Regions from separate parts of the Lysinibacillus sp. NPDC096382 genome, predicted to be linked through region 3. Evidence: riboswitches for the same ligand, from Rfam matches in the RefSeq annotation. Region 3 holds a riboswitch; each other region holds the start of a gene.
What was found. A riboswitch is a leader RNA that binds a small molecule or an ion and turns the genes downstream of it on or off. The one in region 3 is predicted to bind S-adenosylmethionine.
Positions count from the first base shown of each region.

Region 1 (7,961 bases), on a different contig from region 3:
AAGTGTTTGCCCCTTTTTCAACGACAGCGAAATTTGCTGGAGATTTTTCACCTGACTCATTGGATATTGGAATGTTAAATCATCAAAGCCAATCGCACTTGGTGTTGAAATCATTTGGGGATTTGCAATATTTCGAACATCCATCTCGTAGTTTAGCGTTTCCTGTACACGATCAAGTGAAGCGTTGCCTTGCTGCATCACATTGATAAGTTCCCCAATTGCAAATATTGGCCAAACTGCTAGCCCCAAGTAAACATTGAACGTTACAAGCTGCCCAACTGTCATAGCCTCAATCGCTACTAAATGAGCACCATAGCCAAGCGCTACAACATAACTAATCCCAGTACCGACCTTTGTAATCGGTCCAAATAAGGCGTTAATTTTTGCAGTATGCATATTTTTTTCATACACAATCTCGCTCATCTCTGCAAAATTTGTTTCGTCCTTTTTTTCTTGTACGTATGCCCGTACAACCCTCACTCCTGCAACCGACTCTAGAACACTATCATTCAGCTCTCCAAAAACATCCTGCGCCTTCATATAGCGTTCATGCACAATCTTCCCTAAATATTGAATAAGGATGGCCATGATTGGTACTGGCAGCATTGCAAAAAAAGTAAGCTTCCACGAAATCATAAAACCCATGGCAAAAATAATAAAGCCCATGTAAATTGTGGAATCAATCAATGTCATAATCCCGAACCCAGCAGTCAGCGACACAGCGTTTAAATCATTCGTCGCACGGGCCATTAAATCCCCAGTACGATTTTTTTCATAAAAAGTTGGCGTCATACGCAAAAAATGCTGCATAAGGTTGCGGCGTAAAATTTTCTCTAAGTTAATAGCCCCTTCAAATAATCTGAATTGCCACACAAAATTAAGGGCATAACCCCCAATCATGATACACACGAAAATCAAAATATACTTCGTTAAAAGAGCTGGTGTCATTTCACCAGCAGTCAATATATCAATAATTGACCCTAGTAAATACGGTGGAACAACTTCTAAGCCACTCGCAATCATTAAGAGCGTAACGGCTATTGTATATTGCTTCCAGTATTTCTTGAAAAACCAGCTTAATTTACTTAAAACATCAAACATACGTTATAACCTTCTTTCTCAAGTGCTGTTAAAACTTTGCTACCCACTCTCCATAAATTTCTTGATGAAAATCATTTTTTGTACTTTGTTTCGCATACACATGCACTCCTTTTTTATGATCACTACAACACTTTTTTGCAACAAAAAAGACACATACTCCCAAAAAAAGAGCATGTGTCTCTTCATAAAAGGCAAGGAGTTACCCATGCCATTTATTTGCAACGCAAAAAAATGTTAGAAGACATGGACAATGTATGCAGTTGTACTTTGATATGATACTGGTAAAATTAACATCGTCATGCCCTCCTTTACTTAAGATTGTTATAGTGTTATTGAAGATTATCATACTTTAGAAATATTTGTCAACCAACTCACTGTTATTTTTTCTGTTTTTCAGGGAAAAATTAACGCTTTAAAGCGATGAATTGCTAAAATCCTAAAATTTAAAATAAAAAATCTATAACTTTTTGTATTGACTTTAACGCTGCGTAAACCTTTATGGTTAGTTTGTATTAACCTAAAGGAGGAAATAGACATGAATGAATTTTATCAAATGCCCTTATTTGTAAAGCTAAAAGTAAGAAATATTGAAAAGTCAAAAGAATGGTATGGGAATGTACTAAATTTCAATTCAGTATTTGATTTTTCAGATGCTAACGGAACAACTTCAATGATACATTTAAGAGGCGCAAAGTACCAAGATTTGATGTTATTACAGGATGAAGAAGTCAACACTTGTGACTCAGTCATTATTAATTTATTTTCTAGTGATATTCATAGTATTTATCAAGCTGCACTGGAAAATGAAACAAATATCATTCAAAAACCGACAGTTCAACCATGGAATGCAAAAGAATTAACTTTAGAAGATCCAGATGGATATGTTTTTACAATAACGGAAAGTGTCGATTCCAATAAAGACTTTGATACTGTCATTGACAATGTTAAAGGTCAATTATAGTAATAATAAATTATGACATGTTTGCAACAGCAAAAACACGTTACCTGTTACACTACTTGTGTTAAGTAGCTGGCAGAGTAGTAAAAAAGAATCAAGTTCAAAAAACGGTGAGTAGTATCCTTGATTTCTCACAATTTGACAATCGATTACTGTGTTAAATACAAATTTTTCAATTCTAGAAGACCCTAAACAAACAAATCTAGTTCGAAAGGGGCTTCCAGCAATTGATCGGAACAATTTTTAGATTTATCACCCAAATTTTTAAATTTATCGCTTAACTTTAATTTATCACCCTACATTTTTAACTTATCACCTAACGTTAATTTATCGCCCATCCTCCCAATAAAATTAAAGAATAGTAAACACGGAGACTGTCCCCTGCTTTCCAAAATCCATCTTTGCTACGCCAACATCCATCGGTGAAAGTTGAATAGAAGAGACACGAACGCCAAACTGAAACATCGTTTATTGTTTTGAACTTTACTGTGCGCTTTTCAAGGCATCAGCTCTATCGTTATTATTATTTTTGTATAATTGTTTTTTTCCGTTAGCGGGTTTTCTGTCAACGGATTAACCGTTGTCGGATTTCAATTGAACGTTGTAATAGTGTTTGAAATACTAAAGAGTTTCTTATTTAGAACTAAAATTTTGTTATGATATATGGACATGGACATTAACTACGAAGTATTTTGGAAGGAAAAATAAAAATCGTAAAACGGTGATATTTTCTATATATCTATAGAAAAATATCTAAAATGGTGTTCACATGATACACTTTTTAATATAGACATTTTAGTAAGGAGTCTTTACTTTGAAATCATTTTTAGCTGTTGGAATTGGCGGATTTTTGGGTGCCATCTGTCGATATAGCCTTGGTCTAGCACTTTCAAATAACGGTGGTTTTCCATTTGCGACACTTTGTATGAACTTAATTGGCTGCTTTTGTTTAGCGTGGCTATTTACTACGTTTACAAAGCGAACGCCTGTTATTATAGGAATTGGTACTGGCTTTTTTGGTGCCTTTACAACCTTTTCGACATTTTCTTTAGAAACACTATTACTTTTGCAGGATAGTAAATGGCTCCAAGCCGTTCTTTATATTTTAGCAAGTGTTTTTGGCGGTTTAGCTTGTGCATGGCTAGGATTTAAACTAGCAAAGGGGCGCATCGTATGATAATTATTGGCATCGGTGGATTTTTGGGTGCACTAACACGATTTTATCTAGGAAAATTGATTGTCCATACATACCCATGGGCAACATTTTTTATTAATATAACGGGGTCTTTTGCGCTTGGCTTTTTATTTGCGCTACATCCAAGTGATTGGATTTGGCATTTTATAGGGATTGGTTTTTTAGGAGCCTATACGACTTTTTCGACATTCGGTTTTGAATGTTTGACGCTCTTAGAGCAGCAAAAATGGAGACAAGCGATTGTTTATATAGGCATTACCGTTTTATTCGGTTTACTTTTCGCTGCTCTTGGCTTTTACCTTGTGTAGCCGCATTTTTAAAAAACTAGAGGTGATTTTTTGACACAGCCATCCATTAAACAATTACAAGCACTCGAAGCTGACATTGAACAAACACTATATAGTTTAATCGACCTAGAACTAGAAGAAAACTTTCCAGAAATGAATACACGCTTTGCACAATTACTTGCAAAGGTACAGGCGGTACAATTAATTGATTATAAGCTTGACGTCCTAGTTGACCCTCAAGCATTTGCAACAGAAACATGTACTCTACTACAAAGTTTAATAGAGGCAAAGGCTAGACCACAAAAAAGACAACGCCTCCTAACACATCGTATGATTTTAAAAATATGGCTACGTAAAAATCAACGCTTTATGACGGAATTTTTACCACAAATGTTTTAGGCGCCCCTACTTTTAAGGGCGCCTTCTTTTTCCCTTTTTAGTTGTTAAATCAAATTGTGCTGCGTTAGACTATTAAAGCCTTCAATAGCGGCACCAAAAATTCACACTTTCCTATCCTCTTACTTGTTCAATCTCCTTAATTAATATAGCTTTTAATCAAGCTTGATTAAAAATATGTTGCAAATATCGACTTTTTATTATAATATTTATTATTGTGAAAAAAAATAATATATTTGCTTCTTATCAAGAGAGATGGAGGGACTGGCCCGATGAAATCTCGGCAGCGGAACTTATGATTTAAGTTACTGTGCCAAATCCAGCAGGCAAAGGCTTGATAGATAAGAGGAGTGTTTTATAGATATAAGGCCTCTTCTTGTTGATACAAGAAGAGGCCTTTTTTCGTAAAAAGAATGGACAAAAGACGTGTCCAATTTTATTTTTGGAGGTAGACATGAAGAAAGAGAATCCATGGGCGCTGATCCCATTTGTTGTTTTTTTGATTTTATTTATTGGTTCAGGGGTTATTACAGGTGATTTTTACGCCTTCCCTGTTATTGTAGCCATTTCCATTTCAGGCGCTGTCGCTTTAGCGATGAATCGAAAAGAATCGTTTGCGCAAAAGGTTGATATTTTTTGCAAAGGCGCAGGAAATTTAAATGTCATGCTGATGGTTGTTATTTTTCTTTTGGCTGGGGCCTTTTCAGCGGTAGCAAAAGGCATGGGGGCAGTGGATTCCACTGTAAACTTTGCTTTATCGGTCGTTCCGCCAAATCTGCTTGTCGTAGGCTTATTCATCATTGCCTGCTTTATTTCCCTATCAATGGGTACATCGGTGGGGACGATTGTTGCGCTAGCGCCAATTGGAGTTGGCATAAGCGAGCATATCGAGCTTTCCATAGCTTTAGTAATGGCAGCAATTGTTGGCGGTTCAATGTTTGGCGATAATTTATCTTTTATTTCAGATACAACCATTACTGCCGTTCGTTCACAAGGTGCACAAATGAAGGATAAATTTAAGGTGAATTTTTGGATTGTGTTGCCGGCAGCTATTGTAACGAGCCTTATTTTAGGGTTCATTACAATGGGTGAAACTGCACAAGTGGAGCATTTAAGCTATAGTTGGGTAAAAATTGTTCCCTATGTTTTGGTCATTATTTTAGCGTTAGCTGGAATGAATGTTTTCCTTGTTCTGGCATCTGGGATTGTTCTCGCCGGGGCTGTTGGCTTAGCGGATGGCAGCTATCATTTAATGAGCCTTTTTCAAAAGATCGGCGAAGGAATGTCAGGCATGTATGAAATGGCATTCCTTGCGATATTAATAGCTGGAATGGTGGAGGTTATAAAGTTTAACGGAGGGATTGATTTTCTACTTCACCTTGCAACAAAAAGAATTAAATCGAAAAAAGGTGCTGAATTTGGTATTGCCGGTCTTGTAGGCCTAACTAATTTATCGACGGCCAATAACACGATTGCTATTTTAATTGCTGGTCCGCTTGCAAAAAATATTGCTGAACAGTATGAGATTGAGCCAAGAAAGTCCGCAAGTATATTAGATATTTTCTCCTGTACGATTCAAGGCCTTCTACCATACGGAGCCCAATTCCTGGCAGCCGCAAGTGTAGCCGGAATTTCACCAGTGAGCATGTTACAATACTCTTTCTATCCAGTTCTTATAGGAATTTGCGGAACCATCGCTATCCTCATCGGATACCCGAAAGGAAAGAAAGCCTAAGCTTCATACTTAAAAAACATTGATTTACCACTAAATTATTCCAATTGTTTTGAAATAATCAAAACAATTGGATTTTTTTGAGGCTATTCATTTTTTTGTGATAGAGATAATACCTAAAAGTTACAAATTACACTTTCTCATTAGTACTTCGTAACGTCTATATTTGACCATAAATCCAATTCCAAGAATAGGTCCAATCGCTAATATTGTAAAGACCCACTCCCAACCTATGATCCTCTGTATAATCGGGATTAGGTTTATTGAAAATATAGTAAGTAAGAAACCAATACACATTTGAAAAGTAAGGGCTGTACCTACATAATCAACATCGGCTATTTCTGAAACTGCAGCAGAAAATTGGGCGGAATCAGATATGATAGACATCCCCCAAATCATGGAGATTATTAACGTTAACCAAATATACTGCCCAAATGTAAAACCTATTACTAGCGAACAGATAGCACTAATAAACATAGAAATAATCGTTAAATTGGCTCTTCCGATTTTATCCGAGATTAGTCCTCCTATCACACAACCAATCCCTCCAGCAATTCCTATTGAAATAAAGGAGGATAATGCAATAAACCAATGAGGAATTTCTGGTGAATAAGTTAAAAAACTAGCTGTCAAAAAAGCTGGAAGCCATGTCCACATCGCATACAATTCCCACATATGCCCGAAATAACCGTAGTTCGCAAGCATTACCGGTTTATTCAAAACAACTTTTTTTATTAATTTTAAAGAGAAAGGCGATTTATTGGGTACAATCGGTGCATCTTCTAAAATATAAGTAACTATTATAGCCGATAATAAAGCCAATCCTGAAGTACTAATTATCACGAGTTTCCAATTTAACGAAGAGAAAAACATAACTACAAAATGTGGTAATGATGATCCTAATGTTAATGCAGCTATTAAGACTCCGATTGCAAACCCACGTTTTTGTGGAAACCATTGTGATAAAATTTTCACTGCTATTGGATAGACACCGGCAAGAGTTATTCCAGTTAAAATTCTAAGTAGAATACCTAAAAAAGCGTAATGGACTAGAATTAGTAAGACATTTAATATTGCGCCTAGAAAAACTGAAATCGCAAAAATCTTTCGGGAATTAAAGCGGTCCGCTACCCCAAAATAGGAACTAAACAATGATCCTATTACAAAGCCAATAGGAATAGCAGCTGAAAGCCAAGCTTCTGAATTGGAGCTAAGGTTCCAAATTTCAATTAATTCGGGTGCAATCACAGATGCACTAAACCACAAGCTTAATGCAAATAATTCTGATAATCCAATCCATACCAATGCTCTCCAAGAACCATGAATCATAATATCCCCCCAAAATAAATCCGAATAGTATGCTTTTACAAATTATTTAGAATAATAATCTTCTGCGAGTTCATATAAAGTAACTGTTTCAATCAGTCACGAGCGAAGTTAAGTTACGCAAAGCGAAAATGGAAGAGTTAACCTTCCCAAAACAAAATCATTCTTTGATCTATAAAAAAAGGGTAGATTGTCATTTACACAAAATTATTGACTATCCCTTGAATAAATAATACCAAATACAGGATAAAATTCCTTCACAAATCTTATTATCGATAAAAGAAAAATAATCTACTATTATCTCATATTGAAATAATAGTAGATTCTCATATTTTATACTATTAGTTATATGAAGCCTGCACCCCTACTGTTTGATGTTTGTAACCACCACTCACTTAATTGTCATGTTTACTTCCACCATCCATGGCATTATCAAATGGTGTATACGCCATAGTAGGTACTTTCTTTTTCACAAAAACGCGATATATTGCCCGAACCAAAATGCTTGAAAAAATCAGACTTACAATAAGCGCTATGCTATTCCCAATATTCATTCCATCATCCTATCCTTTCTCAACGAGTAGTAAGTTATGGTTTTTCTACTTTGCAAGTGTATTACCAATTAATGTAGGCAACTGTACTATTATATTGTCATCAAATATTGGACATGCCTAGTTTGTAAATATAATGATCTTAAATTTTAAAAGCAATTAGCTATCTATATTCTAATGTTCTACATATATTACTTCGACATTAAGTAAATTTTACCTGTGATTTAGTGTTCGTAGCACTACGATCTCGCACATAAAACATCATGTTGGACCAAGCGGCTCATCGAACACCCTAGTTGCAACGGAAATCACCCCCCATTTTGTATTTCATTGACATACTAATTTTCAACAACATGAAAAAACAGCTGATAAGCTTCAGCTGTTCGTTCTTTATATATGCTTGGATTTTAATCGT
Region 1 covers NZ_JBIWFC010000008.1:7,926-15,886, forward strand. The annotation lists gene ACIQZA_RS12855 (ABC transporter ATP-binding protein) at 1-1,101, opposite strand, end outside; gene ACIQZA_RS12860 (VOC family protein) at 1,637-2,062, shown strand; gene crcB (fluoride efflux transporter CrcB) at 2,874-3,236, shown strand; gene crcB (fluoride efflux transporter CrcB) at 3,233-3,562, shown strand; gene ACIQZA_RS12875 (hypothetical protein) at 3,593-3,940, shown strand; SAM riboswitch class I at 4,178-4,285, shown strand; gene ACIQZA_RS12880 (Na+/H+ antiporter NhaC family protein) at 4,392-5,672, shown strand; gene ACIQZA_RS12885 (MFS transporter) at 5,793-6,998, opposite strand; gene ACIQZA_RS12890 (DUF3951 domain-containing protein) at 7,391-7,549, opposite strand; gene ACIQZA_RS12895 (DUF2812 domain-containing protein) at 7,937-7,961, opposite strand, start outside.
Region 1: it holds a riboswitch for S-adenosylmethionine, as region 3 does, so the genes downstream of both, ACIQZA_RS12880 (Na+/H+ antiporter NhaC family protein) here and ACIQZA_RS19835 (O-acetylhomoserine aminocarboxypropyltransferase/cysteine synthase family protein) in region 3, are expected to answer to the same signal.

Region 2 (7,961 bases), on a different contig from region 3:
GAGGCACAGGTCCGTATATTAGGTGATCAGTCACAGCAAATTGGCAATATCGTTGATGTGATTACAAGCATCGCCGATCAAACGAATTTGCTGGCCTTAAATGCAGCTATTGAAGCGGCTCGTGCTGGTGAACAAGGAAAAGGCTTTGCTGTCGTTGCTGATGAAGTTCGCAAATTAGCAGAACAATCAAAGGAATCTGCTGACCAAATAGCAACACTTATTCATTCAATTCAAAATGATACAGCCAATGTAATTTCGGCTATTTCTAGTAACTCGAAGGAAGCTGCGTCAGGTATGGATGTTGTAGATGATACAAAACTGGCCTTCCACAAGATTATGCAGTCAATTAAAGGGGTTAGTACGCAGTTACATGACATCTCTGCCGTGACGGAGCAAATGTCCGCAAGTGTTGAAGAAGTTACTGCCTCAACAGAAGCAATGGCACGCATTGCGAGCAAGGCAACCGAAAGTACGGAGCACGTTACGCTAACAGCGAAGGAGCAATTAACTTTCATAGACAATATGGCCTCTTCAGCCAAAGAGATGGCACAACAGGCAGACGAGCTTCAAAGCTTATTAAAAAAATTTCAATATTAAGGAATGTTGAAAAACGCTTGGATATCAGGCGTTTTTCAATTTTTATAGGAAAAAGAGGAATATTTATTTTTATTGTAGAAAATGTAAAATAATTGTATGTGGGGGAATTGAAATGACAGAATTCACATTGCAGCGCAAAGAGATAAAGAAATTGAGGAGTTAAAGCTAGTAGGTTTTCGGGTTTTATGTCCAGCTGATCAATAGATAATCGAAATTCCTAAAACATCCTTGCAGTTAAAAAAACGAATTGGCGAAATGAAACATGTAGAAAATTCTTCACAGCAAGTTGGTGCTTTTGTCGTAGATCATGATTTTGAAGATGAAGATGGTTACTGGGTTTGTGTTGAAGTGAAAAAGTACGAACATATTCCAGATGATACGGTAACTCTAACAATCCCATCTCAAAATTATGCCGCTTTAAGACATAAAGGGGCCAATTATAAAATAATGGAACCTATAAAAACCTACATATATGGATTGAAGAGAATAAATATCAAAGACTTAAAAATAAATGGCATCTAGAAATATTTCATAGCTGGGAAATAGCGAAAATATAGATGTTGAGCTATTAGATACTAGTGAATAAAAACAATCTAATGTTAAACACGAAATAAGGGGAAAATCTCTATTAATCGTTATTTTAAAAAATAGCTTGAGCTATTGATATTTATTTTTTCACAAAGGTTCCCATAATACGAACATATCAGTAAAATAGAGTAGGTTAGGGGGACTATATTTTGAAAGATCAACGCTTTAAAATTGCGCATCGAGAGGCGCTTATCGGTATCGGGCTTGTTATCGTTAACTTTGCGATTTGGTTTGGCTTTGCCTATGGTCTAGGCTCTGGTGATCCAACAAGCTATACGTATGTATTCGGTTTCCCTGCATGGTTTTTCTATAGCTGTATTGCAGGGACAGGTTTTATGATTATGTTAATCTGGGTCGTCATGAAACTCTTTTTCAAAGAGGTACCATTTGACGATGAGGAGGTGGATCAATAATGCATTGGCAAGTTATTTTTCCACTGCTATTATTTCTAGTCATCATTTTTGGTATTGGGATCTGGTCAAATAAGTATGTACGCTCTTCCAATTCATTTTTACAGGAATACTTCCTCGGTGGTCGTGAAATGGGAGGCTTTATCCTCGCTATGACAATGATTGCTACGTACGGTAGTGCAAGTAGCTTTATTGGTGGTCCAGGCGTTGCATACACGAAAGGGCTTGGCTGGGTATTGCTGGCGATGGCGCAGCTTCCTGCAGGTTATTTCGTCTTAATGATTTTAGGGAAGAAATTTGCTATTATCGCAAGACGGTATCAAGCCATCACGTTAATAGATTTTTTACGAGAACGCTATAAGAGTCATGCTATTGTTATCCTATCGGCCATTAGTATTATCATCTTTTTATTTTCCGCAATGATGGCCCAATGGGTAGGTGGTGCTCGATTAATAGAATCATTAACTGGCTTAAACTATACAACTGCACTCTTTATATTTGCGATTTCGGTATTAGTGTATGTGATTATTGGGGGCTTCCGTGCTGTTGCACTAACGGATACGGTGCAAGGCTCTATTATGGTTATCGGAACCATTATTTTATTAATTGGGACAATCATCGCTGGTGGAGGAATCGATAATATTATGGCCTCACTTGTCGCTGAGAATCCGAATCTTGTGTCTCCATTTGGAGCAGAAGGTGAGTTAACGCCATTATACGTATCTACATTTTGGATTTTGATTGGTGTTGGAGTTGTGGGACTTCCACAAATCGCAGTTCGTGCTATGAGCTATAAAGATTCTAAAAGTATGCATTTAGCTATTATCATTGGCACTATTGCCATTGGGACAATAATGTTTGGGATGCATCTAATCGGTGTTTTTGCACGACCAGTGATACCGGGTATTGAAATTGGTGATAAAGTTATGCCAATGCTAACATTAAAAGTTTTACCACCATTTTTAGCTGGCATTGTTTTAGCAGCACCGATGGCAGCAACGATGTCTACAGTCAACGCGTTACTTATGCTTGTAAGCTCCACAGTAGTGAAAGATATTTACTTAAATTATATAAAACCTACAGCGAATGATACGGAAATTAAGCGTGCAAGTTTTATTGTTACGACAGTGATCGGTTTAGCCGTTGTCGTTTTTGCACTAAATCCACCAGATTTATTAGTATGGCTAAATTTATTCGCTTTTGGCGGACTTGAGGCAGTCTTTATTTGGACCGTCGTATTAGGACTATATTGGAAAAAAGCCAATAAGTATGGTGCTATAGCGTCAATGATTTCGGGTATGATCCTTTATATAATCATTGATCGTTTTTATCCTTCTGTCTTTGGTATGCATACCGTGACAATTCCAATCGTCGCTTCCTTAGTGATATTTATTATTGTTAGCTTATTAACAAGTCATAAATTTAAAAATGAAAAGTTGTATATTTAAATTAGAAAACGCCGTAGTGATAAAATATCTACGGCGTTTTATATTGCAGACAATAAGCGATGGATAGAATGTTCGTAATGATGGATAGACTGTCCAAAATCGTGGATAGAACATTCGAAATCGCGGATAGAATCTCTGAATTGATGGATAGAAAGTTCGAAGTGACGGAAAGCCTTTTCAGAGCGACGAATAGCTCCTCCAAATGATGGATAGAATCACCGAGTCGTTGATAGAACCTCCAAAATCGTGGATAGAATTTCTGGATGGATAGAAAGTTCAAAGTGACGGAAAGCCTCTCCTGAGCGACGAATAGAATCCCGAAAATCGCCGATAGACCCTCCGAAATGACAAAAAGCCTCTTCAAATTAAAGAAACAGAACGCCAAAGATTGTCGACAAGTTAAGACACCGTAGAGCTAGATATCTACGGCGTTTTTTATGTAATCATAAGCATTTTTAGTTAACAAAGTAATCGTTACGATAATAAATAATACGCGGACAAAGCCGCTACCTTTTTTAATCGCCATACGTGAGCCTACAAATGCACCGGCAATTTGAGCGATACCCATTAGTAAACCATAGACATAATGAATCTGACCTAAGTAGGCGAACATTAAAAGGCCGGCAAAATTACTTGCTAAGTTTAAAAATTTCGCGTTTCCTGCTGCCTTTAAGAAATCGAAGCCGACTAATAAAAAGCTAAAGATTAAAAATGAGCCAGTTCCTGGACCAAGAAACCCATCATAAAACCCAATTGTAAATAACAACAGCATGAATAGGACTAAGTGCGTAAACTTTAAATTTTTGACTGCAGCTACAGAACCCCAATCTTTTTTAAAGATTGTATAGACTGCAACAGCAGCAAGCATTATGAGCATAAGTGGTTTTAGTAATTCAGGATTAATTAAATGAACTGTCCATGCACCAAAAAGTGATCCCACAAAGGCTAGGGGAAAGTATTTAATAACCGAACGAATTTCTAGCTGACCAGATCGATAAAAAGAAAGGGTTGATGTTAAAGAACCCATGGTGCCGGCAAGTTTATTAGTGGCTACTGCCGCTGCTGGATTTAAACCAGCAAACATAAGGGCAGGTAACGCAATTAAGCCACCACCTCCAACGACTGCATCCACAAAGGCGGCTAAAAATCCAAAAGATATTAATAATATGACTACATTTACATCTACTTCAAATAGCATGTTTACACCTCTTTTGATAGTTACTACTGAAATAGTAACTAAATTTCACAGGGCTGTAAAGACTAATTTTTTTCGTTGGCGTATCTTCATAGCCTTAACTTATAATAGAGGTAATGGAGGGATCGAATGGTTGAATTAATCGCCCAATTGAAAGAGCTGGGATTCACAGAATATGAAGCAAAGGCCTATACTGCACTCGTACAAAATAGTCATGTTAGTGCCTATCAAGTAAGTAAAAACTCCGGTATCCCTCGTGCAAGAATATACGATATACTTGATGTACTTGTTGAAAAAGGGTTAGTACTGAAAGAAGAAACGGCAGATCAAACGACATACTCTTCCATTCCTGTCGCTGTGTTTTTACAGCAAATTCAGCAACGTTGGCAATCTAATTTTACGTCGATTAGTGATCGATTAGAAAAATTAGAAGTAAAAGAGCAGGAAGCGGAGCATAAAGTTGTCACGTTAAAAGGAAAAGAGGCAATCTTCAATTATTGTCAGTCATTATTAAAAAAAGCGGAGAAAAAAGTCATATTATCAATGTGGGAAGATATGTATGAAGAATTGCGGGAAGATTTACATGAGGTAGCGAAGCATGTACCTGTTCAGGGAATTACCTTGTATGTGGAGGACCATTTAGCTTCCATTGACCAACACCGTATCACTCCCTATACGAGGAATGCGTCTACACCTCATTGGTTTATTTTGTCTGTAGATGGTCAAGAGATGATTTATGGTCACTCTCCGGCAAATCAGGAAACGGCTTTTATTACCAATGATCCTGTTCATATCTATTTATTAGAGGATTATGTATGGCATGACGTGCTTATTAATCGCCTTTTAAAGCGCGATGATACGGAGCTTGAGGAATGGATTACTAAAGAACGTAAAGCATTTTTCTTAGAATAAAAGTATTGAAAAAGAATCTGCAAGCCGTCATGTACATTACAGAGGGCAAGCAGATTCTTTTTTTTCGTTAAATATTAATAAAATACTTTATCAACATTGTATTTAGCGCGGAATGAATTGATCGCGTACGTTTCATAAATTTCACGTTCCATTGGATCTTCCACTTCATACACTTCAATTTTGAAAATTTCATCACGATGATTTTTCATCGGTGACACATTGTCCTCAAAATGCTTTTTAATACGTTGACGAATTTTACGTGCTTTACCTACAAATAATAGTTCGTTTTCTTCATTGTAGAATAAGAAAATACCACCGTTTTCACGAGTGATTTTATGGAAGTCGATAAAACCATGGTATGGTGTGATTGGTACATCTCCTGGCTTTAAATCTTGTTCGCGTTGGCGGATTACTAAATCTGGTTTTGGAAAATCAATTTTAATCAAACTATTCACGTTCCTCTCTGTTACTAAAGGTATATGTTAACATAAGTACAGCATGTTTACCATCAAATAATGAATGTAAACATTCAAGTTTAGTGTTAAACAAATTACATAATGACATGCATGATTAATAACAAAATATTCTATGTATTATTGATATTCTTAATTGTTCATGTTACAATTCTTTTTAATTAAATAATCTTATCATGAGAAGTTGAGGGATTTGGCCCGATGACGCTTCAGCAACCTCTAACGAAAGTTAGAAAGGTGCTAATTCCAGCAAAGGATTTATCCTTTGAGAGATAAGAGTGAACGTGGAAAAATCCTTCTCATTCTATCTCATATGGAATGAGGGGGATTTTTTAATTTCATCGTTTGATATTTGAGCTTTGCGCAGGGCCTGTGCATTGATGTAACAAAAGAAATAAAAGAGAGGGGAATGCAAGATGCCAATTAATATTCCGAAAAACTTACCAGCTGGAGAACATTTACGTGAGGAAAAAATCTTCGTTATGGAAGAGGACCGAGCGAAAACGCAACAAATTCGTCCGTTAAATATATTAATTTTGAACTTAATGCCAGAAAAAGAAAAAACAGAGCTGCAATTACTTCGTTTATTGGGGAATACACCGTTACAAGTGAATATTACATTTTTAAATACAGCTACGCATGAATCGAAAAATGTCAGTAAATCACATTTACAGTTATTTTACACGACCTTCAATCAAATCCGTCATCGCCGTTATGATGGTATGATCATTACAGGTGCACCAGTAGAAAAAATGGAATTTGAAGAAGTGAACTACTGGCAGGAAATTTCAGAAATTATGGATTGGTCTAAGACAAACGTAACATCGATTTTACATATATGTTGGGGTGCACAGGCGGCGTTATACCATCATTACGGTATCGGTAAAATTGGACTTCCTGCTAAATGCTCAGGTGTATATTCCCATGTTATTACGGATTTAACAGTGGATTTAGTACGTGGCTTTAGTGATTCATTTACTGCACCACATTCACGATATACATCCGTATCAATTGATGAAGTACTAAGCCATCCTGATTTACGATTACTATCTTATTCTGAAGATGCTGGTGTTTTTATTGTGCAATCTAAGGATAATAAAAACATTATGATTACGGGCCATCTTGAATATGATGCAACGACTTTAGCTGATGAGTATAGTCGAGATGTTGCGAAAGGATTAGATATTGAGGTACCAGTGAATTACTTCCCACATGATAATCCTGCAAATGAACCGATTAATACGTGGCGTGCCCATACACATTTATTATTCTCAAACTGGTTGAACTACTATGTTTACCAAGAAACACCATACGAATGGGATTTCGTCGATCAAATTGAATATCATATTTAATGCCATTTAATAGCAATTAAAAATGATGACCTTGATATGATAGGGTCATCATTTTTTTATGCCTTTATACTGTTAATTTTCTGATGAATTTTTATTTTTATCACTGTTTGGCGTATTGCCGGTATCGCTATCATTCTGTGTAGTATCGCTGCTACTAACACTCTGCGAAGGATTTTCGCTATTGCTACTACTTGCACTTTGAATAGAATCTTCGTTATTATTACTACTTTCATTTTGAGTAGTATTTCCGGCATTGCTATTACTATCACTTTGAGTAGAATTATCATTATTACTACTACTTGCACTTTGAGAAGCATTCCCGGCATTGCTATTACCATCACTTTGAGTAGAATTATCATTATTACTACTACTTGCACTTTGAGAAGCATTCCCGGCATTGCTATTACCATCACTTTGAGTAGAATTATCGTTATTACTATTACTTTCATTTTGAGAAGCATTTCCGTCATTGCTATTACCATCACTTTGAGTAGAATTATTGTTATTACTACTACTTTCATTTTGAGAAGCATTTCCGTTATTACTACCGCTTTCATTCTGTGTACTACAATTACTTTTTGTATTATTTCCTTGATTACCGTTAATTTTGCGAATTTTCGCGACAAGTAATAAAACTAATGGTAATAAGATTGCGAAAATAAAAGAAAAAATAGGCCAGGTTTCTCTATTGTAAATATCTGAATGAATGATACTAGGATGAATAATTTGTGAAAGTCCAAGGATAATCATTCCGAATGGAAAAATGAGCGGTCGATGATTTTTAATTTTACATATTTGTGCGATGCCGATGACCCCAGCGTAAAAAAACATAAAAGTTTTAATATAAATTGATATTAACCACATGGCTGCCATAATCACTTCAATACGTTGTAAAAAATTCCCGATTGAAATTCTTTGGGCTAATGAATAGCTAGGAAATGTCCTAGAAGCAGTATTTGCCGGACCTAGGACAAGGATAGCTAGTG
Region 2 covers NZ_JBIWFC010000002.1:104,443-112,403, forward strand. The annotation lists gene ACIQZA_RS04290 (methyl-accepting chemotaxis protein) at 1-597, shown strand, start outside; gene ACIQZA_RS04295 (GyrI-like domain-containing protein) at 853-1,119, shown strand; gene ACIQZA_RS04300 (YhdT family protein) at 1,335-1,598, shown strand; gene panF (sodium/pantothenate symporter) at 1,598-3,043, shown strand; gene ACIQZA_RS04310 (TSUP family transporter) at 3,459-4,241, opposite strand; gene ACIQZA_RS04315 (TrmB family transcriptional regulator) at 4,368-5,150, shown strand; gene ACIQZA_RS04320 (nucleotide excision repair endonuclease) at 5,225-5,596, opposite strand; SAM riboswitch class I at 5,792-5,902, shown strand; gene metA (homoserine O-acetyltransferase MetA) at 6,040-6,975, shown strand; gene ACIQZA_RS04330 (GerAB/ArcD/ProY family transporter) at 7,048-7,961, opposite strand, start outside.
Region 2: it holds a riboswitch for S-adenosylmethionine, as region 3 does, so the genes downstream of both, metA (homoserine O-acetyltransferase MetA) here and ACIQZA_RS19835 (O-acetylhomoserine aminocarboxypropyltransferase/cysteine synthase family protein) in region 3, are expected to answer to the same signal.

Region 3 (7,961 bases):
TGAACATTTCAGACAGCTCATTTTACATTGCAAAATGGTAATAGCTAATCATCATTATTGCCCCCTTAACCGTCACAACTCATTAACATTAATAATACAGATTTATCCAAAATCAAACAATTACCATTTTCCTTTTTCTTTCATTTATTAACCCATAGTAGGCTTTCTATTAAATGGAGGTTATAATAAAAACAATAAAAGGAGCGAAATTTATGTATAAAACAATTGAAGAAACAGCCATCGAACTTGGTATGCCAGAGGATCAAGTACTTCGCCTAGTTTACGAGGGCCGTATTCGTTCAGTATACGACGGAGACCAAATACTAATTAATAGCGGGCAATTTAGCACTTATTTTGAGCAGTTAGATCGTATTAAAGAGGAAATAGAGATTTGGCGGAATACACCTATTCCAGAGGATATCGATGTTAAAGATGAGGATTAAAAAAATGCCTATCATTCAAACAAGTAGAACATTGTTGAATGATAGGCTTCTATTATATTGTTACGACAAATCCAGCTCGCTTACCGATAATTTCCGCATAATCCTCAACCATTACACTAGCTGTTGGATACATGCCTGCCCCAGGTCCAACTAGCGTCAATGTGCCAATATAATTAGTATCTAATGCCACAGCATTATTGACATCATCAACTGGATAAAGTGGATGTTCTTTATCAACTAATTGCGGGCCAACCTTTGCAACCACTTTACCATCTGCTAGTTTCTCAACCTCAGCAACGTGGCGGTAACGCAAGCCTTTTTCACATGCTTCTTTTACTTGTTCTGCTGAAATACTATCAATACCTACTACTTCGACGTCAGCCCAGTCTGGTTGTTCTCCAAATGCCAAAGCACTTAAAATCATTAATTTTTTAAAGGCATCCTGTCCTGAAATATCATTATAAGGATCTGCCTCTGCATAGCCTAAATTTTGCGCTTCTTTTAGTGCAGTTTCGAACGACCAGCCTTGTGAACGCATTTTCGTTAAAATATAGTTGGATGTCCCATTTAAAACACCCTGAATACGACTAACATCATTGACAAGCAAAATGTTTTTCATCGTTTTAATAACTGGTACACCGCCAGCAGTCGTTGCCTCAAAGCCTACAAAAACACCGTTTGCTTTTGCAAGATCCTGTAGCTCCAAGCCTCGTTTTGCAAACATTACTTTGTTAGCGGTGATGACATGACATTTATGTTCCACAGCGCGCTTTAAATAAGTAAATGCTGGCTCCTCATTGACAATCGCCTCAAAAACAACCTGCATACCTGGTTCTGCTAAGACTTCATCCATACTAGTTGTCATTAAATGCGCTGTGCCTGGTACACGTTCACGGCTAGTATCTGTAACTAAAATTTTTGCTACTTCTAGCTCAATTCCTAATTTATTTTTAAGCTCTTCACGCTTTTCGTTTAATATATGGTAAATTCCTTGACCTACCGTTCCAAATCCTAATATAGCTGCCTTTATAGTTGCCATTGTTGTATTCCCTCCAACTTACATTCCGCAGTTTCATTAAATTTATTTCGTCTCAGCTTAATTCGGACATATTTTGAATTGTGCGCCGACTTTACAAAGCAGGTCAATTTGCCGTGTTTCCAACACTTCGTTTTCAAACAGATATTTAGGTTAAGTCATCTAACCTTCGCTACAAAAAATATTCTGAATGAAGCTAAAAAACCTTTGAAACACACACAAATTCAAATAATTCAAAATTCAACTTAAAGAAAATTGTAACGTAAATACTTACATTGCACAAGAAAAATCTTTCTAGGATGGACATTTGTTTTCTGTAGACGTGCAAAAGAAATCGTTCTCATCCCTTTTATTATATGATTTTTCACTCGAATCTATAATGATGGAACAATTATTGACTTTTCTTTATCAATTGTGCCTCGGCATAATTGTGTCCGGAATCGGCTTTGTGCTTGCACAAAAAACTCCTTCCCGATTCCATGGCATCCACCGGAGGCTTTAGGCCAATATGATGTTGGTCACTCAGTCGTTGTTGTTGTTGCTGTCGCTTCGCTTTCGCACAGACAAAACCGTGTTGCTGTCGCTTCGCTTTCGCACAGATAAATTGCCACAGGACGTGGCGCTCTTAGACTGAGTTCCTTTATTTCAGCGCATGTCTTTTGTACCGAAAGCGTAGCGACAGGTACAGATGTTTGCAAACCCGCTGAAAAGAAACTTAACTACGTATTAATCTCACCAACTATAAATGTGAGAGACTTCTGTAACTGCACTTCCATTACAAATATATTTGCTGAAAGAAGTTAAAAAACAAATGCCTTTCTTCTATTATATATATGTATGTAAAGACATTCATAAAAATTGTTCTTTTGAAATATATTAATAAAAATTTTTTCTGTATATTTTCATCGTCTAATTTAAAAAGCTCATTCCCTGTAGCAGCAGAGAATGAGCCAAAAATATGAGGGATAATTAACTAGCGTTGGCTAGCAATTTATAACGATATTGTGTTAAAGCTTGTTGAACTAATCCTATTTCCTCCCACGTATAATTTGGTATTGCATACGTACGTTCAACTAATTGGAATGTACCGTATTTTAAATAATACTCTGTCGCAGGAAGAGGAATATGATTTGCTCCATAGCTTTCATAAGCTTCGAAAACTTCTTTTACTGTATAGCCTTCCTCTTTGACATAGACCATTTCATTAAAAGCAGAATGTCCAAAGTTCTCTTGCCATTTACGTTCAACTGACGCAAGTATGTTTTGAATGGACATGTTGTTCACAAACACATGACCTTCATTTAATTCATAAATAAGATAAGATGCAATGTTTTGCGCACTATACACATTTCCCATTTAAAACACTCCTTTATCATCAGTTTTGTAGAAAGAGTAGCTACTGGCTGAGTAACTACTCCTCTTCATCTATTCAAAAGTGGGGGAGCACTTATGAAACTAAATTAGTTTAAGCATTAATTGAAAACATTGGTTCTAGGTTGGTAGCCCTTCGAACACTTTTCTTATTTCCTAGTATAAAACAAGGAATTAAGAAAATCAATAATACTTATAAAATTACTAGGTATTAATTTTCAGCTTCTTCACCAAATGAGGAGAGCGGATGATGTAGCAACGTTTGACGCATTACCAAATGAGGCCTATCGAATGAGAAAATACGTAAACGCTACAACATTAGCCAATGTCCTTTATTTATTAAGCTTCTACTTTTTGTTGTGAAGCTGTTACTTGTTCAATAGCTTGTTCTAAATCTTCAATGATGTCCTCTACTGCCTCTAAACCGATGGATAAGCGAATGAGCGACTCGGTTACGCCAGTTTGGATTAGCTCTTCAGCAGATAGTTGCTGATGTGTAGTAGATGCTGGATGAATAATTAATGATTTCGCATCCCCTACATTTGCTACGTGCGAGAATAATTTCACACTATCTATTAATTTACGCCCTGCTTCACGTCCACCTTTAATACCAAATGTAAGCACTGAACCGAAGCCATTTTTTAAATATTTTTTAGCTAAATTATAGGTAGGGAAATCTTCTAAGCCGTTGTAATTTACATATTCCACAGATGGGTGGTTTCGTAAATATTCAGCTACCGCTAATGCATTTTCATTGTGTTTAGGAATACGCAAATGAAGCGTTTCTAAACCTTGTAATAAATTAAATGCTGCATCTGCACTTAATGTTGGACCAAAGTCGCGTAGTAATTGCACACGCAATTTTGTGGCGAATGCTGCCTCTGCTGTGTCAATACCATAACGTAAACCGTGATAAGAAGCATCTGGCTCAGTAAAACCTGGGAAACGGCCACGAGTCCAATCGAACTTCCCTGCATCTACTACAACGCCACCTAACGTTGTTCCGTGGCCACCAATCCATTTTGTTGCGGAATGAACAACAATATCTGCACCGTAGTCAATTGGTGTAGAGCCATATGGTGAAGCAAATGTGCTATCAATAATTAATGGCAAGCCGTTTTCATGTGCTATATTTGCTACTGCTTCAATATCTAGTACCTTTAAACTTGGGTTACCGTAAATTTCAGCGAACACGGCCTTTGTTTTATCAGTAATAGCTGCTCGGAAATTTTCTGGATTTGTTTCGTCTACAAAAATCGTTTTAATACCGTAGTTTGGTAGTGTGTTGGCGAATAAATTATAAGTACCTCCGTATAAAGAGCTACCTGCAACGATTTCATCGCCTGCCCCTACAAGATTTAAAATGGAGAATGCGATAGCTGCTGCACCAGATGAAAGTGCTACCGCTGCTGTACCGCCTTCTAATAAAGCGACGCGTTTTTCAAAAACATCTACAGTTGGGTTTGTAATTCGTGTGTAAATATTGCCGGCTTCCTCTAAGGCAAAAAGACGTTGCGCATGAGCAGTGTCTTTAAAAACGAAAGCCGTTGAGCGATATATCGGTACTGTTCGTGATCCTGTTACCGGGTCTGGCTCTTGGCCACCGTGTAACAGCAATGTTTCTGGTTTAAATTTTGTCATTGTATACCTCCAAATGGTTATTTTTTTACGATGGTACCGGAGATGAGGAGGATTTTTTTAGTAGAAAACAAAAACCCTCTTCAGCTAAGAAGAGGGTTGCGGCTGCAAGTTTTCCTCCCCTTATCTGCCAGATCCAATAAGAATCTGTAGGAATTAGCACCTTAGCAAGTTCATCACTTACTGGTTGCCGGGCATCATAGGGCCTATCCCTCCGCCGCTCTTGATAAGAGTATGAGATTCAATTTCCATCGTTGTTACACAGTATAAACATAGACTTTTTCACTGTCAATACTAAAATTTTATTTTTTCTGAAACTTCCGTCTGCTTTTTTACGTAATACGAACGCATACACTATTTTGATATTTATTGTTTTTATCACCAAAATGTGGGGTTGATTACAGTTCCGACTATGTGCTCTCCTAGGGGCGCCCAGTCTCCACTCCAATCAACTTTAGGGCATATGTTATAACAAACGTCATTCCTAACTTTTAGTGACGAGCCTATTTTATTTTGAAAGGAGAATTTTTATGATAAAAGCCGTTATTATTTTTCTTCTTGTTGGTTATTTGATTGGCTGTATTCACGGCTCTAAAGTTGCTCAGTTTTTATCTGGGGTAGATTTAAAAAAGACTGGTCATGGCAATGCAGGTGCCTCTAACGCAACACTTTCCCTTGGCTGGAAATACGGCATATTAGTTGCACTGATCGATATCAGCAAAGGCGTTGCAGCTATAAACTGTGCACATGCCTATTTAGCAGATATAACACAATTAACAGAAGTACAAGTTTGGTTCTTCACGTATATTGTAGCTGCCGGTGTCATTCTAGGTCATAATTTCCCATTTTATATGGGCTTCAATGGCGGTAAAGGAACTGCTTCAATCATAGGGATATTACTTGCGATTGATTGGACAATTGGCTTATTTGCACTCATTTTATTTGTTATTTTATCTTTCGTAACGAACTATTTAATTGTCGGTGTACTTGAGTTTTATCTCGTTTTCTGTACAGCCACATATTTATGGATTCCTGGAACAGTCCCAACGATTATAGCCCTATTACTTTTTGGTATAGCCATCATTTTACATATCGAAAATATTAAGCGATTGCTGCTAGGAACTGAGCCTAAAGTGACTTCAGCATTCAAAAAGAAAAAATAAGGATCATCACCAAAACGTGTGGTTGATTTCCGTTCCGACTGGGTGCTTTGTTGCTGCCGCTTCGCTTTCGCACAGAAAACATCCGCTGCGCTGCAGGGTCTCGGGCCAACACGATGTTGGTCACGAAGGCGTTATCACAGGATGTGATGCTTTTAGTCTTCGTTCCTCTATCGCTGATCCCCTAGGAGTCGCCCAGCCTCCACTCCAATCAACTATTTACATAGTAGACGTTTTAACAAAAGTCATCCACAACTTTTGGTGATGAATCAAAAATAATATCTTTTGGATATTTTTGTCTTTTCTATGACCGTCTATTTGCTCGCAACTGCCCATTATCGCTATAAATAGAGAGTATTTCACATACTAGTTTTTTTACAATAAATAGACAAATTAACTTTCTTAATAAAGCATTTTACTAGCCGATGTGAAAATTACAGTCATGTTTAAGAAAGGATGAAAAGGTATGTCTACTTCTGAACAAGCAAAACCAAAACGTAATTTGAAACCACTCTGGATTGGATTAGCCTTCGCTTCATTAATCATCATTACTTTTTTACCTAACAACGGTGATTTACCTGTAGCCGGACAACGCGCTTTAGCTATTTTAGCTTTTGCGGTCATCCTTTGGGTTACAGAGGCAGTATCCTACCCTGTTAGCTCTGCTATGATTATTGCTCTCGTTACAATCTTATTAGGGTTAGCTCCATCAATGGAAGATTCAACGAGAGAGCTAGGCACTTCAGATGCATTAAAATTAGCATTAAGTGGATTTAGTAATTCAGCAGTAGCACTAGTAGCCGCAGCACTTTTCCTAGCGGCAGCCATGCAGATTACCAATTTACATAAAAGACTTGCGCTATGGATTCTTTCACTCGTAGGGACAAAAACGAAAGCCATTGTATTCGGTGCTATTTTAGTATCTATTGCACTCGCATTCTTTGTCCCTTCTGCTACTGCACGTGCAGGCGCAGTTGTGCCAATACTACTTGGAATGGTAGCAGCATTTGGTTTACAACGTGATAGTCGGCTTGCTGCTCTACTTGTCATTACCTCTGTGCAAGCTGTCTCTATTTGGAATATCGGTATAAAGACGGCAGCAGCTCAAAATATGGTCGCTTTAAACTTCATCAAAGAACAGTTTGGTGTGGATATTTCTTGGGGTGCTTGGTTACTTTATGCTGCTCCCTTCTCAATCATCATGTCAGTCGCTCTATTTTTCATTATGATTACACTAATTAAGCCTGAAACAAGTAATATTGCAGGTGGTAGAGAAGTAATAAAAAAACAGCTTGCGGAACTTGGTCCATTAAAGGCTCCTGAAATTCGATTAATCATAACATCAGTAGTTTTACTATTTTTCTGGGCTGCTGAGGGCAAACTTCACCCATTCGATACGACAACTGTCACAATCGTTGCAATCGCCATTTTATTAATGCCAAAAATCGGAGTCTATTCATGGAAGCAAGTTGAACCACATATTCCTTGGGGGACAATTATCGTCTTCGCTGTAGGAATTATGCTAGGCACGGTCTTGCTTAATACAAAAGGTGCATCGTGGTTATCTGATAAAGTATTCGGTTCACTTGGTTTAGATTCTATGCCAATTCTTGCAACAATCGCGCTTGTTACTTTATTTAATATTCTTATTCATTTAGGCTTTGCGAGTGCAACAAGCTTAGCATCTGCGCTTGTACCTGTATTTATCGTTTTAGCCTCAACATTAACGACTAATGTCGATCAGGTTGGTTTCGTTATCGTACAACAATTCGTCATTAGCTTCGGCTTCCTCTTACCTATTAGCGCACCGCAAAATATGCTTGCGTATGGGACAGGAGCCTTTACAACAAAAGATTTCTTAAAATCCGGTATACCATTAACGATTATTGGATACATTCTAGTTCTTTTATTTTCTGCAACATATTGGAAATGGATTGGATTACTGTAAGGAAGCCAGGGTTTTTTTAAACAACTGAGGGGATTACCTAATCACTTCCCAGGCTTACCTTATCACTTTTCCGGTCTACCCGATTACTTCCCAGCTTACCTGATTCACTTCTCGAGGATGCTTTTGGATTTCATTTTTAACAAATTAAAAGCCTTGAAGGAACAAGTCAACTGTCCTTCAAGGCTTTTATTACTTTATTATTTCGATAAAGCTGGATTTTTCATCGTACCATTTTTTGCGTAATTCACATGCCATGAGAGCGCTTTTTCTAGATTGTGTGGCGTATGGTGTCCACCTGTTGCTTCATTAGCATCATTAAAATACTTCCATAATTGCTCACGATATTCCGGATGTGCACAGTGATC
Region 3 covers NZ_JBIWFC010000017.1:75,051-83,011, reverse strand. The annotation lists gene ACIQZA_RS19850 (MerR family transcriptional regulator) at 213-443, shown strand; gene ACIQZA_RS19845 (homoserine dehydrogenase) at 496-1,482, opposite strand; gene ACIQZA_RS19840 (hypothetical protein) at 2,449-2,835, opposite strand; gene ACIQZA_RS19835 (O-acetylhomoserine aminocarboxypropyltransferase/cysteine synthase family protein) at 3,190-4,491, opposite strand; SAM riboswitch class I at 4,609-4,721, opposite strand; gene ACIQZA_RS19830 (glycerol-3-phosphate acyltransferase) at 5,019-5,651, shown strand; gene ACIQZA_RS19825 (DASS family sodium-coupled anion symporter) at 6,115-7,596, shown strand; gene scpC (succinyl-CoA:acetate CoA-transferase ScpC) at 7,794-7,961, opposite strand, start outside.

Region 4 (7,961 bases), on a different contig from region 3:
ATTTATATTATTCTCAGGATTCGCAACACAAAGTTATGCGTTGTCAGATTCGAAATCTGCGGCAATACAAGCGTTGCTAGATGATGCCTCTCGTATATCAGGTGTGCCGGGAATGTCAATCTCAATACTTGCTGATGATGAAGTGTTCTACTTTTCTTCAGGGTATGCAGACCGTGAAAAGGGGTTGTCTGCAAGTGAAAATACACTCTATGAGTTAGCTTCGGTCAGTAAAGCTTTTACCGGTATGGGTATTATGCTGTTGGAAGAACAAGGGCTGCTCTCAATGACTGACCCTGTCCAAAAATATTTACCTTGGTTTACGTTAAAGTATCAAGGGAAACCTGTTGATATGCAAAGCCTTACACTAAATAACTTTCTTCACCATACCAGTGGTCTAACAAATATTAGGCATACTCAAAATATTCCACAAGGCAATACACCGGATATGTTGCAAAAGACTGTGGAAATGCTCGTAGATGCTGAATTGGCGTTCCCTCCCGGTGAACAGTATAACTATGGAACCGTTAATTATGACGTATTGGGTTTGGTTATTGAGATTGTGTCGCGACAAAGCTATGAAGACTTTATGAGGGAACAGGTATTTCAGCCGTTAGGTCTTCACCAGACGTATGCTTATAAAGAAGATGCTCAAGCCACTGGACAGTTGGCACAGGGCTACCGTACTTCCTTTTTTATGACAACTCCATTTAAAGCTCCGGATTATGCGGGGAATAAACCCGCAGGCTACATCATTTCTAATACAAAAGATATGGCGCGTTGGATGGGTATACAGATGGGTATTGTGCAGGACATACCCGAAATATTTCACACGGTTATCGAAAAATCACATAGGGGTGATATGTCTGTTTCGGCTGTCAACGATATGCATTATGCGGCAGGCTGGTCGGTAAACGCCGACCAAACGATTATAGAACACACTGGGGGCAATCCAAATTTCAGAACCGAAGTAGCCATACTGCTAAATGAACGAACAGCCGTCTGCTTGCTGAGCAACGGTGCAAATACCAATATAAACCTGGTACTAAAAGTTAAAGATATATTAGACGGCAATCTAACTCAGTCATATGAAATAAGCGGCACACAGCTTTTGGATATCACTTTGTCGTCTATCACAATTATTCTTTGCCTATTGGCCGTTTTGTTATTTCTCTTAGGATTACGCAGAAGGAAAACGAATGAGCGGCAGCCAATGACAAAAAAGAGAATAATCGTAACAATTATTTTCCTGATCGCTACGATTGCCCTGGGTATACTGTGCTGTGCTTTAGATTGGTCAACGATACTTATTTGGCGAACATATAGTGTTCTTACAGCTTTGATTTCGTCAGCATTATTAACAGCAAGCATTACATGGTTTGTATACACTCACCGATAAAATACATTGCTCCCAAGATAAGCAAAATGTTAAGTAATTAAATTTCAATTTATCGGTATGCTTAATTTGAAAAACATAAGACACTTCGGTGTCTTTTTTAATATCATCGACAATTTTCCCAGCCAAACCTAATTACTATTACTTCCACTAACTTGTTCGTTCGGAATAAGGATTTTTAAACAACTATATTATTTTTTAAATGACTTTATTGTAAATTAAACAACAATATTATTTTTGCACAAGCGTCGTTAGGTAACATTTCTTAAAAAGACTGTTATTCAACAATCTGGCCCGATTGTGGAATAAGAAAATTATCTATCTTTATTAAAAGACCACAATAAAAAATACATCCATTATCTCAATAAAGATTTAATGGATGTATTTTTATATACAAATAAAAGTTTGATTATAAAGTTTTATTATATATAATCAAACTCAAATCCTCTAAATATAAGGTCTAGTTTTATTTTATTATACTATTTACCCTATATTAAGCGTACTTGAATCAGACCTTTTGCTATATTACGGTAATATTGCAAATGAACGGACAGGGAATCCAGATGCTTTTTCAGGCTTTGGCACGATATTGAATATAGCAGCGCCTTTTGGAGGTAGCTTATCTAAATTTTTCATAAGCTCAATTTGGTAAGTATCTTGCTCTAGCACAAAATATTCGCCGTCTAATTTTCCATTTCTACGGAAATCTGCTGCTGAATCCGTGTCAAAAGTTTCGTGGCCAATAGCACTTACTTGTCGTTCGTTGAATAAAAATTGTAACGCTTCTAATCCCCAGCCAGGAATATGATTATTGCCATCAGCGTCTTTGTTGCTGAAAGATTCTTTATCTGGCCAACGTTTACTCCAATCGGTACGGAACGCAACAAAGGTACCTGCTTCAATTTCCCCATTTTCAGCTTCAAAGTCAAGAATATCTTGAACACTTAACGTGTAGTCGTTATTTACGTCGGCTTCCTTCGATTTATCAATAACGATTAGTGGTAGTACTAGTTCTTTTAGCTCCAATTCATCTAGATAGCGTGTATCTCGCACAAAATGGATAGGTGGGTCGATATGTGTTCCGTATTGCCCTGGGAAAGTGAATTGCTGTGCAAAGAAACCATCATCATGTGAAAATAATGTTTCAAATTTAGCATCATCAAACATAAAGAAATGTGGAGAATTTGGACCAAATGTATGCGTTAAGTCTACCCATTTTTTTGATTTCAATAGTTGAATTGCTTGTAAAAGTTCGTTTGCCATACTATTTCCCTGCTTTCTTTTAATTTTTTTGAATGCAACAATAAAAAAAGAGTCCTCCTTGAAGAAGAGGACTCTCGTGCAAAGCAACTGAAGTAAGTCTTCTCATCTTTCAAGGCAGAATTTTGCCAATTGGAATTAGCACCATACCTATAGGCTGGTTGCTGAGACTTCATAGGGCCAATCCCTCCGTCTCTCTTGATAAGAAAATGCGATATAAGAATTTTCAGAAATAATGTTTACAAACACTTTAGCATATTTTTTTATAGTTTACAAGTTTGATGGGGATACAAGGTTAAAATTCATAATGATGCTAAAGGTAAAAGAAAGAGGCCCTCTTCAAAGGGCCAACTCTTCACCAACCTAAAATTAGTGTTAGCTTACAACAGCTACTTTCAGTAAATGTTATACGAAATCCATCTGGTGTATAGGTAGTTTCGAATTTTACAGTAATGCCTGTTGAGGAAATTAACTTTTCAACTTCGGTTTTATTTGATTGTTGTGCTGCGTTCATAAGATCATGTGCAAATTGCTCGGATTCATCAATTTTATCCGTAAGTAACTGTGCTTGCTGCATAATAACCTTGATCCGATTCGCGGAAGTCTTTAATTTCTTTGTATTGACGATTGGAAATGGACTTCTATTCATTGGGGTTGTCGGCATTGCTAGATGGCTGGAAGGGTGTTGAATTGTTGGTTGATTTGCCATTACCCATGCCGGATAATAATTAGGATAGACAAAATACGGATAAGGATTGTAATACAACTAAATTCCTCCTATCCTATAGCTGATACAGTATCTTATGTGCAATATAGACTTTCGGTGTTAACAGCTGATGCTTTGAAAATCATGAGCAAAATGGGCTCGAGTGGAATGAAAAAGAGTATATATCAGGTTCTTTTGGGACTCAGTTCTCGGCATTAGAATTTTTCAAGGCCTATTTTGACGATAATTTCCTTAAAATGGGATAAAAACAAGAAGGAAGCCTTATGTATGGTTAAGGCTTCCTTTCATTAATGTTATTCTAGAGAAATCTATTGTTTATTTCTATCGAAGTGTAACGATAGGAAGGTAGTAACTGCGGCAATCATCACCATACCGAATCCATATATAGGAGTATGAGCTAATGATTGGTGGCTAACAATAATTCCTCCAATGTATGATCCTAGAAAAATACCAATGTTAAAGGCCGAAATATTTAATGCTGAAGCCATTGAAATAGCTGATGGTGTATATTTTTCTGAAAGCTGAACGGCATAAAGCTGTAATCCTGGTACATTCATAAACATAAATAGCCCCATCATAAAGACCATTATTAATCCTATGATTGATGATTCTAAAAAGAAGTTGATGCCGAGTAGTGCTAATGCTAATCCTATAAAGATAATAAAGATAGAGCGTAAAGGGTTACTATTCGCAAAATGACCACCTAATGTATTTCCGATGGCAACAAAAATACCGTATACAACTAAGATCACGACAATTGCCTTTGGTGAGTAGCCCATATACTGCTCTAAAATAGGAGAAACATAGGTGTATACGACGAATGCGCCACCATACCCAATTGCAGTAATAAAGAGGATTAATAACATTCGAATATTCCCTAATACTTTACCAATATCTCGAATGGATATTGGATTACCTTTCGATAAGTGACTTGGCACAAGCAAGGCATTACTAATTAATCCAATAATACCTATGATAACTATGAAAATAAACGACATCCGCCAATCAGTTACTTGTCCAATAAAAGTTCCTAGTGGGACACCAGTCACAGTTGCTAATGTTAGTCCTGTAAACATAAAAGCTATTGCACTTGCTCGTTTATTTGGTGCCACAACATCTGCAGCTATCACAGAGGCAATGGACATAAACACACCATGTGCCAATGCCGAAATAACACGCCCAGTTAGTAGTAATGAGAATGAGGGTGCTAAGGCTGCAAGTAAATTACCGATAATAAACAGCACCATAACGAGCAGTAACACTTTTTTGCGACTAAGGCGCGATGTTAATGCTGTTAAAAGCGGTGCACCAATAGTTACACCTAGTGCATATATGGATACGGTTAAACCTGCAGTACTTAATGTTATAGTAAAATCTTTTGTAATTAATGGTAGCAGTCCGATGCTTATAAATTCTGTAGAGCCGATACCAAATGCACTGATTGCAAGTGCGAGTAATGTGAATTTAGCATTTGGCGCTTTTGTATCATTCATTCTATTAATATCTCCTTTGATTTTTTGTATAGTGTATAGTAATATTCATGCATGCTAGAAAGTTACGTAGGGTACTTTTAGTTACTTTTGAATATAACAGGGGGTTTACAATGAAAAAAGTTTATAATATTGGTGTCGAAGCCACTCTTGAAGTAATTGGGGGTAAATGGAAACCTATTATTCTTTGTCATCTTAACCACCATGGTCAGATTCGTACGAATGAATTTCGCCGATTGATTCCAGGCATTTCTCAAAAAATGCTAACAAGCCAATTACGTGAATTAGAGCAGTCTGGATTAATTAATCGTAAGGTTTTCAATCAAGTACCGCCAAAAGTTGAATATTCGTTAACACCTTATGGTCAAGAGATGGACCCTGTGCTGAACATTCTTTGCACTTGGGGTGAAAAACATATCGAAATGCTACAAGATAAAGGTGAAGATGTACTGTTAATGCAACGTGACGAAGATATCGCAATAAAGCATACATCTTAAATAGATAGGAAAGAGACTGTCTAAAAAGTTTTCTATACTAAGAAAATAAGACAGTCTCTTTCACGTTTACATAGCTATCGTTTACATGACAAAATCAAAATTAACTGGGTTTGGTCCAACACGTTGATCTAGATTCATGGCGTTAATGATCGCCATCTCTTCATTAGTTAGTGTGAAATCAAAAATATTAGCGTTTTGAATCATACGTTCTTTGCGCACAGATTTTGGAATTGTGACGATACCATTTTGAATATCCCAGCGCAAAATAACTTGAGGATTTGATTTCCCGTATTTTTCTGCTATTTTTGAAATAGTTTCATTAGCAAGAAGTCCACCTTGCATTAATGGGGCCCAAGCTTCCAGTTGTATATTGTGCTCTTCACAGAATGAACGTAGCTCAGTTTGTTGTAATCGTGGATGAAGTTCCACTTGGTTAATAACGGGTTTGATACGAGCTGTTTTCAGAAGATCTTGTAAGTGTGATACATGGAAATTACATACCCCAATAGCTTTTATTTTCCCTTGCCCGTATAAATCTTCGAGTGCTCTCCAAGCTTCTGCAAATTTATTTTTACCTGGCCAATGAATAAGATAAAGGTCTAAATAATCTAGCCCTAATTTTTCTAAGCTATCCTCGTAAGCTGCAATTGTCTCTTCATAGCTCAGGCCATCGTTCCAGACTTTAGATGTAATAAATAAATCTTCACGTTGTAAACCAGTAGATGCTAGCGCCTGTCTAATACCTTCACCAACCCCGGCTTCATTGCCATAAATAGCGGCAGTATCGATACTACGGTAACCGACCTCGATAGCATTTCTCACCATTTCTGCTGTAGCTTCATTTTCTACTTTAAATACGCCTAAACCCATTCCTGGCATTTGTAAGCCATTATTTAATGTGATTGTATCTTGTAAATGATTTATCATTTTTTTGTCCTCCGATTTTTGTTAATGCTTTGGTTGCTTTCTTATTATGCTTTCATGCCAGAGCAAAAAAAAGTACGCACTTTTTGGTTTCATAGAAACGTGGAGGTAACTTTTGTGGAATATCAATGGTTCGCTGTAAGAAATTTTTTTTTTTATTAGTTCAAGTGGTTCAGCCTCTACGTTCGTTACAAATAATGGTATATTAGCGAATATACAGTTTGTGGAAGGGGATTCAATGCTTGAAATAGAATAAGTAATTGATACTTTTAAAAAGGAGAGAGTGGGATGAATCGTTTAAATTTACTTACATTGGGTGTAAAAGATATGGTTGAGTCTCTTAAATTTTATCGAGAGGGTCTGGGGTTTGAAGTGATGGTTTATGGTGAGGAAACAAACCCGGATGTTATTTTCTTTAATAATGGGGGGACAAAAATCTCACTATTTCCGATGGATCGTTTAGTAAAAGATATTAACGAAGCAAATCCACCTACGATAGGAGATGGCTTTAACGGAATTACACTCGCTTATAATGGAAAATCTAAAGATGAGGTAGATCAAGTATTTGATATAGCTAAAAAGGCAGGAGCTAAAATCGTCAAGGAGCCAGAAACTGTATTCTGGGGTGGCTATAGTGGCTATTTCCAAGATCCCAATGGCTACTATTGGGAAGTTGCCTATGGAGACATGTGGCAGTTTGATGATAATGATATGTTGATTATTACTAATAATTAAAGATATAGACGTATTTGGGGAATCCAAATACGTTTTTTAATATTAGCTTGTTTTATCCAAGGCATAATTGATTATCGCGCAACTTTTTAGTTTTATCATCTAACTTTTAAAATTTATCACTCAACTTTTCAATTTTATCGACATACCTAACCCTAGATAGGATGTTCGAGCATTTATAAAATGAATCTCTCACTTTACATACAACGATTGAGTACAAATCTATGAAGTCGTATAATACAGAATAACATTTATTTCTAAAATCTAGCTTAGATTGGGAGGACTACCATTGTATCGCATATTGTACATAGAAGACGAAAAAGAGATTGGTCAATGGGTTACAAAGGATTTAACAGAAAGAGGATATGAGGTTACATGGCTTGAATCTGGTGAAGAGGTCGATCAGCACATTGCCTCTAAGGATATTGCTATATTGGATGTAATGCTACCAGGCTTAGATGGCTTTTCGATTGGCAAAAGAATTAAGCGAGAAAATAAAGAAATCCCGATTTTAATGCTGTCAGCACGAACTGCTGTAGAGGATAAAATAGAGGGACTTAACTTCGCAGATGATTATTTGACAAAGCCATTTCACCCAGATGAACTTATAGCTCGTGTTGAGGTTTTACTAAGAAGATATCAAAAGAATGATGATGTGCTAGATCTTCAGCATCTAAAAGTCTATACGAAAGATATGCGGATTATCAATAAGCAGACCGATGAAGAAATTCAATTAACAGGTAAGCAGTTCTATTTATTACAATATTTTATTCGCCACTTAAATCAAATTTTAACGAAGGAACAGCTTTATGAAGGTGTTTGGGGAGAAAGCTACATAGAAGGCGATAAAACATTAATGGTACATATTCGATACTTAAGAGAAAAAATAGAAATTAATCCAGCCAAACCGACGATTATCGAAACCATTCGAGGTATTG
Region 4 covers NZ_JBIWFC010000005.1:157,959-165,919, reverse strand. The annotation lists gene ACIQZA_RS10105 (serine hydrolase domain-containing protein) at 1-1,396, shown strand, start outside; gene ACIQZA_RS10100 (cyclase family protein) at 1,919-2,656, opposite strand; SAM riboswitch class I at 2,756-2,861, opposite strand; gene ACIQZA_RS10095 (YuzC family spore coat inner layer protein) at 3,009-3,419, opposite strand; gene ACIQZA_RS10090 (MFS transporter) at 3,689-4,873, opposite strand; gene ACIQZA_RS10085 (winged helix-turn-helix transcriptional regulator) at 4,984-5,367, shown strand; gene ACIQZA_RS10080 (aldo/keto reductase) at 5,449-6,294, opposite strand; gene ACIQZA_RS10075 (VOC family protein) at 6,580-7,026, shown strand; gene ACIQZA_RS10070 (response regulator transcription factor) at 7,313-7,961, shown strand, end outside.
Region 4: it holds a riboswitch for S-adenosylmethionine, as region 3 does, so the genes downstream of both, ACIQZA_RS10100 (cyclase family protein) here and ACIQZA_RS19835 (O-acetylhomoserine aminocarboxypropyltransferase/cysteine synthase family protein) in region 3, are expected to answer to the same signal.